3 regions of the Methylobacterium sp. WL8 genome follow, and region 3 is predicted to be linked to each of the others. Evidence: riboswitches for the same ligand, from Rfam matches in the RefSeq annotation. Region 3 holds a riboswitch; each other region holds the start of a gene.
What was found. A riboswitch is a leader RNA that binds a small molecule or an ion and turns the genes downstream of it on or off. The one in region 3 is predicted to bind cobalamin.
Positions count from the first base shown of each region.

Region 1: it holds a riboswitch for cobalamin, as region 3 does, so the genes downstream of both, FV234_RS13005 (TonB-dependent receptor) here and FV234_RS00300 (CbtB-domain containing protein) in region 3, are expected to answer to the same signal.
Region 2: it holds a riboswitch for cobalamin, as region 3 does, so the genes downstream of both, FV234_RS06910 (TonB-dependent siderophore receptor) here and FV234_RS00300 (CbtB-domain containing protein) in region 3, are expected to answer to the same signal.

Region 1 is NZ_VRVF01000031.1:21,439-24,640, forward strand. Features, by position in the region: gene FV234_RS13000 (DUF2778 domain-containing protein) at 247-1,407, shown strand; cobalamin riboswitch at 1,541-1,754, shown strand; gene FV234_RS13005 (TonB-dependent receptor) at 1,953-3,202, shown strand, end outside.
Region 2 is NZ_VRVF01000012.1:45,693-48,894, reverse strand. Features, by position in the region: gene FV234_RS06915 (phosphatase domain-containing protein) at 1-988, shown strand, start outside; cobalamin riboswitch at 1,018-1,227, shown strand; gene FV234_RS06910 (TonB-dependent siderophore receptor) at 1,522-3,202, shown strand, end outside.
Region 3 is NZ_VRVF01000001.1:57,412-60,613, reverse strand. Features, by position in the region: gene FV234_RS00320 (cobyric acid synthase) at 1-57, opposite strand, end outside; gene FV234_RS00315 (hypothetical protein) at 148-339, shown strand; gene cobO (cob(I)yrinic acid a,c-diamide adenosyltransferase) at 470-1,132, opposite strand; gene cobU (bifunctional adenosylcobinamide kinase/adenosylcobinamide-phosphate guanylyltransferase) at 1,129-1,656, opposite strand; cobalamin riboswitch at 1,724-1,912, shown strand; gene FV234_RS00300 (CbtB-domain containing protein) at 1,949-2,125, shown strand; gene FV234_RS00295 (CbtA family protein) at 2,148-2,897, shown strand; gene FV234_RS00290 (DUF1636 domain-containing protein) at 2,890-3,202, shown strand, end outside.

The DNA of each region.
Region 1 (3,202 bases), on a different contig from region 3:
AACACGACCGCGTGCCCGCGCGCCGTGTGAGGCGCGGACCCGATTTCGTGCCCCGTCCGCGCACGGCGACCGGCCGCTTAGGGGCGGATTAACCAAACGCGCGCTCAATACGGATCAGTCGCAGTTCTCTCGATCCCCGCACGGCCGAGCCCCTCGGCCGGTCCACCGCCCGCGCTCCGTCGCGGGGGACGGACGGCGCGTGGCCGCGGGCGCCGCCTCAGCCTTCGCGTCCGAGTTCGAGTCCGCATGCCTCATCACATGCCGCATCCCCTGCCGCATCACCTGCGTTCCCACGGCGGCCACGCGCGTCCCGTTCGTCGCCGGCGCTCCCGCAGCCATCCGACCCTGCGCAACGCGCTGGCCGGCCTGCTCTGCCTCGTCACCCTCGGGGGCGTGCCGACCGGCGACGGGAAGCACCCGCGATCGCCGGGCGCGAATCTCCAGGCCACGAACCTGCAGGCCACGAACCCGCAGACCCGGAGCGCCGCCTCGACCGCCCTCGCGGCCCTGTTCGATCCCCGTCCGATGATGGGGCCGGACGTGCGCGCGAACCTTCGCGGCATCCCCCTCGGCACTGCGTTCGCCCCGACCGCCTCTCTCGCTCCGTCCCTCGCCCAGCCGGTGGCGGGCGTCGCGGCGGTGGAGCCCGCCGCGACACCCGCCACCGGGGCGGAGATCGTGCGGCAGGCCGAGGTCGCAAGCCAGGCGCAGCGCCCGCGTGAGATCCGAGTCCTCCGCCAGGCGCAGATCGTGCCGCTGCCGATGGCGCGCCCGGCGGATCTGATCGCCGCCCCCGTGCCGCAGCGCCTCGCCCTGCGCCGGGCGCCGCGCCGGGTGCCCGAGGCGGCGCCGGCGCCCACCGCCGAGACGCCGTCGTTCTTCGAGGAGCTGTTCGCCGCGCGCAAGGAATCCGGCCCGGCCCTGGCCTACGCCGCCCTGGAGAGACCCGGTCTCGACCGGTCGCGCGGCCGCCTGTTCCCCAGCCCCGACGCGGGCGCCGGCACGGCGATCTACGACATCAGCGCCCGCACCGTCCGCCTGCCCGGCGGCGAGGTGCTGGAAGCTCATTCCGGCCTCGGCGCCAGCATGGACCACCCGGACTTCGTGCACCTGCGGATGCGCGGCTCGACCCCGCCGGGCACCTACGACCTCACCGAGCGCGAGGCTTTGTTCCACGGCGTCCGGGCGATCCGCCTCAACCCGGTGGGCGGGTCTGCCGCCATCCACGGCCGCGACGGCCTGCTCGCCCACACCTACATGCTCGGGCCGAGCGGCGCCTCGAACGGCTGCGTGTCGTTCCGCAACTACGACCGCTTCCTGCAGGCGTTCCTGCGCGGCGAGGTCCGGCGCCTCGTGGTGGTCGCCGGCCGCGGCGACGGCCCGGCCCGGTTCGCAGCGAGCCGCTAGGGCGTTCCGAAGCGAGGCGGAGACCGGCTCGCATGAGGGCCACGCGACCGCGCAGCAGGTGAAGGCGGCGTCGCGGATCGGCCACACCCGGCGACGCGCTGCGAAAGCCGGATTGACGCGCGGTCCGCGCCCGACGCAACCTGTGCGCGAGGGTTCCTCATCGAGGATCAAAAGGGAACGCGGTGGGACGGAGCCTGGAAGGGCCTTCGTCGAAGCCGTGGCTGCCCCCGCAACTGTAAGCGGCGAGCCTTCCACCAACGCACGTCACTGGATGCGCCGCATCCGGGAAGACGGTGGCGGGCGACGACCCGCGAGCCAGGAGACCTGCCCTCGGTCGTGGTCACACGCGAAGCGCGTCGGGCGGGGTGCCCCGGCGGGTGTCGAAGCCTCATGCCGTCGGAGGGACGGCGCGGGGGATCGGCCTCGTTCGCGGTGACGTGCCACGTCGCGTCGCCCGAGGTCCCGTGTCCGTATCCCGTTTCGCTCCGCGCCTGCGCATCCTTCTGCTCGTCGTCGGCGCGGCCGTCCCGCCACAAGCCGTCCTGATGCGGTCCGCCCTGTCTCAGCCGGGCGTGGCCGAGGCCAACCTCGACGAGATCTCGGTCACGGCCGAGACCGTCGCTCCGGCCGCGACCGGCCCGGGGCCGGCGGCGAGCGCCGGCTACGTCGGCGGCACCACCGGCGTCGGCGGCACCCTCCGGTCGGTGGATGCCGCGAGCGCCGGGGTGATCTCCGGCGCCGAGATCAACAGCCGCCCGATCACCCGGCCGGGCGAGGTCCTCGAATCCGTGCCCGGCCTGATCGTCACGCAGCATTCGGGGGAGGGGAAGGCCAACCAGTTCTTCCTGCGCGGCTTCAACCTCGACCACGGCACCGACATCGCGATCGACGTGGACGGGATGCCGGTCAACATGCGCACCCACGCCCACGGCCAGGGCTACGCCGACATCAACTTCCTGATCCCCGAGCTCGTCGGCGCGGTGGAGTTCCACAAGGGGCCGTACTTCGTCCGCGACGGCGACTTCGCCTCCGCCGGCTCGGTGCGGATCGACTACCTCGACACCGTCGCGAAGTCCGTCGCACTGACCTCGTTCGGCTCGTTCGGCTACGCGCGTGCGCTGACGATCGCCTCGGCGCCACTCGGCCAGGGCAACCTGCTGGTGGCCGGCGAGGCGCAGGTCTACGACGGCCCGTGGGACGTGCCGGACGCCCTGCGCAAGCTCAACGGCGTCGTGCGCTACAGCCAGGGCACGGCGCTCGACGGGTTCTCCGTCACCGGCATGGCCTATGCCAGCCGCTGGACCGCGACCAACCAGATCGCGTCGCGCGCTGTGTCGGAAGGCCTGATCGGCCGGTTCGGTAGCCTGAACCCCAGCGACGGCGGCGACAGCAGCCGGTTCTCGCTCTCGGGACGATGGAGCATGACCGACGACACCGGCGTGACGCGGGCCTCAGCCTACTTGATCCGCTCGCAGCTAAACCTGTTCAACGACTTCACCTACTTCCTCAACGATCCCGTCAACGGCGACCAGTTCCACCAGCTCGACCAGCGCATCCTGGGCGGCGGCGAGGTGAGCCACATCTTCCAGGGCGACCTGTTCGGGCTGCCGATGGAGAACGAGGTCGGCGTGCAGACCCGCACCGATTCGATCCGGGTCGGGCTGTTCAACACCACAAACCGGCAGTTCCGCTCCGGCGTCCTCGACGACCGGGTGCTGGAGGCGAGCGGGGCGTTCTTCTACGACAACCGCGTGCGCTGGACCGACTGGCTGCGCACCAGCGTGGGCTTCCGCGC
Region 2 (3,202 bases), on a different contig from region 3:
GACCGACCGCGACGGCTACTTCCGCGTCCACCTCAACCCGCGATCCCTGCCCGCGGGCGACCAGGGCTGGCACGAGGTCGCGCTGACGTTGGAGGCCGAGCCGCCCGTGCAGGCGCGGGCCCAGGTGTTCGTGCCGCCGGGCGCCACCGGCTGCGTCGTCGTCAGCGACATCGACGATACGGTGATGCGCACCGGCGTCGCCAACAAGGTGAAGATGCTGTGGCGGCTGTTCGTGGAGGATGCCGAGAACCGCGTCGCCTTCCCCGGCGTCGCCGCGCTCTACCGGGCGCTCTACGTCGGCCCGGACGGCACCCAGGCCAACCCGATGCTCTACGTCTCGCGGGCGCCGTGGGGCCTCTACGAGATGCTGTCGGAGTTCTTCAAGATCCACGGCATCCCGGTCGGCCCGATCCTGTTCCTGCGCGAATGGGGCCTGTCGTGGAAGCACCCCCTCCCCCGCCGGGCCGAGGACCACAAGCGCGCGCTGATCGTCCACATGCTGTCGCTCTATCGCGACCTGCCCTTCGTGCTGATCGGCGACAGCGGCCAGCACGACCCCGAGGTGTACGGGCGGATCGTCGCCGACCATCCCGGCCGGGTGAAGGCGGTCTACATCCGCAACGTCTCGCGCGACGCCGACCGCATCCGCGAGATCGAGGCGTTGGCCCAGGTGGTGGCGGAAGCGGGCAGCCACCTCGTCATCGCCGCCGACAGCACCGCCATCGCCCGGCACGCGGCCGGCCTCGGCCTCATCGCTCCGGGCGCGGTGGCGGAGGTGGCGGACGAGCACGCGTCCGGCGGCGAGCCGACGCCGGACGCCGAGACCGCCCCGCCCGGCAACCTCGGCGCGGTGCTGGGCGGCGCCGGCGGGACGCTGCCGCCGAGCGTCGTCGTCGAGGCGCCGGCGCGGGACGGATCGCACGGCTTAGGGCGCATGGCGGGAGGCGCTTCACGTGTCGCCGCCGGGCCACAACCCACAGTGTCGTGATTCGAGCCGTTGACTCGGCGCCTCCGCCACGGCCACTTGGCCGGGACGGTTCCCTTCGGGGATCAAAAGGGAACGTGGTGAGGACCGGGCGCGAAAGCGCTTGCCTGATGCCGCGGCTGCCCCCGCAACTGTAAGCGGCGAGCCCTCCATCAACACGTCACTGGGTCACGGCACCTGGGAAGACGATGAGGGGCAGCGACCCGCGAGCCAGGAGACCTGCCGTCAGTCGTGGTCACACGCGAAACGCGTCGGGCGGGGTGCCTCGGCGGGTGTCGAGACGCGTGCGCCCGATCGGGCGGACGCGGGGCGGCCTCGTTCGCGGTGACGTGCCACCACACGCGTCCGCACGCCCCGTCCATGCCCTTGCCAGCCGCGAGACCCGCGCCGACCCACGCCCACGCAGCCGCCTGGCACGCGTGCGCCGACGGCCGCCACGCGTTTCGGCGACCGCACGATTGTAACATTGTTACATTTGTGGTCGATACCCGGGCAGGCAGGCCGTTGCGCCGCGCCGTCAGAGCCGCAACCGATCCATGTTCGTTTTCCGGAAATCCCCACGATCCTGCGGGCGCACGACCCGTCGCCTGCTGCTGGCCGCCACGGCGTTCGCCGCGTCCGGCCTTCCCCGGGAGGCCGGCGCACAGCCGGCCGCGGGCGAGCCGTCGAGCGTCCTGCTCGACACCCTGACGGTGTCCGGCGACGGCGTCGGCCCGACCCGCGCGGCGCCGGTCGGCCTCAACCTGCGCACGCCCGATCGCGGCGCGAGCCGCCTCGGCCTCACGCCGCTGGAGACCCCCGGCAGCGTCGACATCATCTCCGGCGAGACCGCGCGCCTGCGCGGGCAGGACACGGTCGCCGAGGCCGTGACGCAGAACGCCACCGGCATCACCACCATCGCCTCGCCGGGCAACGGCAACGGCGCCTTCACCAGCCGCGGGTTCTCGGGGCCGAACTCGATCCAGCAGCTCTACGACGGCACGCGACTGTTCGTCGGCGCCAACACCGTGACCTTCCCGTTCGACACCTGGAACGTCGAGCGCATCGAGGTGCTGCGCGGGCCGGCCTCGGTGCTCTACGGCGACGGGGCGATCGGCGGCGTGATCAACGTCGTGACGAAGAAGCCGACCTTCACGCCCGTCAACGTGGTGCGGGCCGGGGTCGGCTCGGACGGCATCGCGCGGCTCGCGCTCGATTCCGGCGGCCCGATCGGCGACGCGGTCGCCTACCGCCTCAACGTCAGCGGGAACCGCGCCGGCGGCTGGATGAGCCCGGAGGGCGACTTCCGCAACCTCGCGGTCTCGGGCGCGCTCCTGCTGCAGGCGACGCCCGACCTCGCCTTCACCCTGAGTCACGACCTCGGCTACCAGGAGCCGGCGCGCTACTGGGGGACGCCGCTCGTCGAGGGGCGCATCTTGGACCGCATCCGGTTCAGCAACTACAACGTCCGCGACTCCAAGATCACCTGGGCGGACAACTGGACCCAGTTCAAGACCGAGTGGACGCCGAGCGCCGACGTCACAATCCGCAACACCGCCTACCGGCTGCAGAGCCGGCGCCACTGGTTCGACGTCGAGACCTACGCCTTCAACCGCACCACCGGCCTGGTCGACCGGAGCGACTACACCGAGATCTACCATCAACAGGAGCAGGTCGGGAACCGGTTCGACGCCGCGTTCAAGGGCACGCTGTTCGGCTTCCGCAACGACTTCCTGGCCGGCTTCGACGTGAACCACGTCGACTTCCGCCACACCAACAACTTCTCCACCGTGGGGTCCGGGCTCGTCACCAGCGTGCCGCTGGTCGGCTACGATCCGGGGCTGTTTCCGGTGAACGGCCGCGCAAGCCCGGCCTACGCCACCAGCACCGACCAGGCCTCGGTCTTCGCCGAGAACCGGCTGATCCTCTCGGACCGGCTCTCGTTCCTCAGCGGCGTCCGCTTCGACGCCTCGAACCTGCAACGCGAGAACCTCGTGAGCACCGCGCAGTTCGAGAAGGCCTACCAGGGGCTCGGCTACCGCTTCGGGCTGGTGTTCAACTCGACGCCGGACACCGCGCTCTACGCGCAGGTCGCCACCGCCACCGACCCGGTCAACAGCCTGATCACACTGTCGCAGTCGCTGTCCGGCTTCAAGCTCTCCACCGGCGAACAGGTCGAGGTCGGCGCCAAGGGCGTGTTCTGGGACGGCCGGGGCGAGTGGACGCTCGCCGGCTACC
Region 3 (3,202 bases):
GATCAGCGACTTGCCGACGTCGGAGCCGGTGCCCTGGATCATCAGGGCGCGGGTCATGCCGTCACCGAAGGCATGGCGAAGGAAGAAAGATGTCCTTCCTCCTTCCGCGCGGCATAAGCTCGCCAGAAAGCGGAGCGATCGGATGCAATGAAGCGAACGATCAGAGTGCTTCCTGAAAATCGGAACCACGCCGTCATGCAAAGCGACGGCGACCATTTCGCCATTGATACGATCGTGCACCCGACCCTGATCGCCCCGCTCGACGGGCTTCCATCGCTCGATCGCGAAGGCGATATCGAGCCTGTCGATCGGGCAGAGCCGGACCCAGTGGATTTGTAGGCCGATGCTTGCGCGGCGCTCGCACATTGCCCGCATTCGCGGACAACGGCCGCGAGTTCGACCGCGTCGAAAATTTGCGCATCGAGGACTGGCTGGCCTGGAAGGCGCACCACGCCGCGCCGACGACCGATCAAAACTCGATGCCCTCCTGCGCCTTCACGCCCGCTGCGAAGTGGTGCTTCACGCTGCCCATCTCGGTGACCAGGTCGGCGGCTTCGATCAGCGCGGGCTTGGCGTTGCGGCCGGTGACGACGACGTGGAGGTCCGGGCGGCGGGCCTTGAGCGTCGCGACCACCGCATCGAGGTCGAGGTAGTCGTAGCGCAGCGCGATGTTGAGCTCGTCGAGGATGAGCAGGCGGATGCCGGGGTCGGCCATCAGGTCGGTCGCCTGGTTCCAGGCGTTGAGGCAGGCGGCGATGTCGCGAGCCTTGTCTTGCGTCTCCCAGGTGAAGCCCTCGCCCATGGCGTGCCACGCGACCCGGTCGCCGAAGACCTTGAGCGCATGCGCCTCGCCGGTGTCCCAGGCGCCCTTGATGAACTGCACGATGCCGACCCGGTGCCCGCGTCCGAGCATGCGGAGCGCAAGGCCGAGCGCCGCCGTGGTCTTGCCCTTGCCGGGGCCGGTGTTGACGATGAGGAGCCCCTTCTCGATCGTCTTGGCCGCCACCTCGGCGTCCTGAACCGCCTTGCGCTTCTCCATCTTCTCGCGATGGCGCGTCGCGTCGTCAGGCTTGGCGTCGTCAGGCTTGGCGTCGTCAGGCTTGGCGTCGTCGGGCTTGGCGTCGTCGGTCATGACGTTCCCTGCGGTTTCACGGTCAGCGGCAACCCGGCGACCGTCAGCACGACGCGGTCGCATTCGGCCGCGAGGGCCTGGTGGAGGCGCCCGGCCGCATCGCGGAAGCGGCGGGCGAGCGCGTTGTCCGGGACGATCCCGAGGCCGACCTCGTTCGAGACCAGAACGAGGGGGCCCCGCGCCGCCCGGCAGGCGATGACCAGGGCCTGCGTCTCGGCGTCGAGGTCTGCGTCGGCGAGGATCAGGTTCGTGAGCCACAGCGTGAGGCAGTCGACCAGCACCGGTCCCGGCGCGTCGGCGATCGCCGCGGCCAGCGCCGTCGGCACGTCCCGCGTGATCCAGTCGCCGGACCGGCGGGACCGGTGGAGGGCGATCCGCGCGCGCATCTCGTCGTCCCAGGCCTGCGCCGTTGCGAGGTAGAACCAGGGGCCGGGCTCCGCCTCGATCAGCCTCTCGGCGTAGGCGCTCTTGCCCGAGCGCGCACCGCCGAGCACGAGGGTCGTCCGAGGCGCGGCCTGCTGCATGGCGAAGACCCATGCCCCAACCGTGGCGTGCCCGTCAAAGCCTCCGTTGTGCGGGTGCGCCGGACAGGCTATGGCTGGTGGAGACGGTGCCCCGGAGACGGGGTGAAAAGGGAATGCGGTGAGGGGAAACCCGATTCCGCGGCTGCCCCCGCAACTGTGAGCGGTTAGCTCCTGCCCTCGGCCACCGATGTTTCGGGAAGGCGGCAGGCGCGGCGATCCGCGAGCCAGGAGACCTGCCGTCCCCCGCGCTTTCTCGAACGCCGCCGGCGGGGCGGCCGGAGATGTTGTCGACATGACCACCCAGACCCTCACCCAAACCGGCACCCGCGCGAACGAAGGCTTCGTCGCCATCGCCGTCGCCGCCATGCTCGGCCTCGGGCTCGTGTTCCTCGCCGGCTTCTCGCCCGCCTCGGCGCTGCACAACGCGGCGCACGACTTCCGGCACACGCAGAACTTCCCCTGCCATTGACCGCCTGAACCCAGGCGCTCCCATGCTCATCCGGCTCCTGTCGGCGGCGCTCGCCGCCGGCTTCCTCGCGGCCGTCCTGGTGACGGGCCTCGAACTCGCGCTCACCTCGCCGCTGATCATCGCGGCCGAGCGCTACGAGACCCAGGCCACCCCCGGCTCCGCAGCCGCCGTCGCCCCGATGCCCGATCGCCTGCCGATCGTGCTGGCGCATGCCGGGCACGACCACGATTCCAAGGCCGCGCCCGAGTGGCAGCCGGGCGCGGGCCTGCCGCGCATGCTGTTCACCGGGCTCGCGACCCTCGTCGGCGGGATCGGCTACGCGCTGCTGCTCGGCGCGGTGATGCTGGCGACCGGCCGCGAGCCGTCGCCCGAACGCGGCCTCGCCTTCGCGGTGGCCGGCTTCCTCGCCGTGGCGCTCGCGCCGGCGCTGGGCCTGCCGCCGGAGCTGCCCGGTAGCGAGGCGGCTCCTCTGGTCGCGCGCCAGGTCTGGTGGCTGATGACCGCCGCCGCCACCGCGATGGGGATCTACCTCATCGCGATCCGCCGGGTGCCGATCACGATCCTCGGCGGACTTGTGCTCATCGTCGCGCCGCATCTGGCCGGCGCGCCGGAGGTGGCGGCGACGCCCTCCGAGCTTCCCGCCGGCCTCGCCGCGCAGTTCGCCGCGCGCTCGCTCGCCATCGCCTTCGTGTTCTGGGCGGTGATCGGGCTGGCGTTCGGCCGCGCGTGGCAGACCTTCGGGCCGAAGACCGCGGCAGGCGCCCGTGGCTGACACGGTCCTCTACGTCTGCACCACCTGCCGCATGGAAGGCGACGCACCGGACGGCCCGCGTGCCGGCGCCCGCCTGCTCGACGCGCTGCGCGCGCTGCCGGCGCCCGACGGGGTGACGATCGAGGCGGTCGAGTGCCTCTCCGTCTGCAAGCGGCCCTGCACCGTCGCGGTGGCGGCGGAGGATCGCTGGACCTACGTCTACGGCGACCTCGACCCCGCGGCGTCGGCACGCATCATCCTCGACGGCGTCGGGCTCTACGCCGGCACGCCCGACGGGATCGTGCCGTGGAAGCAGCGCCCGCAAG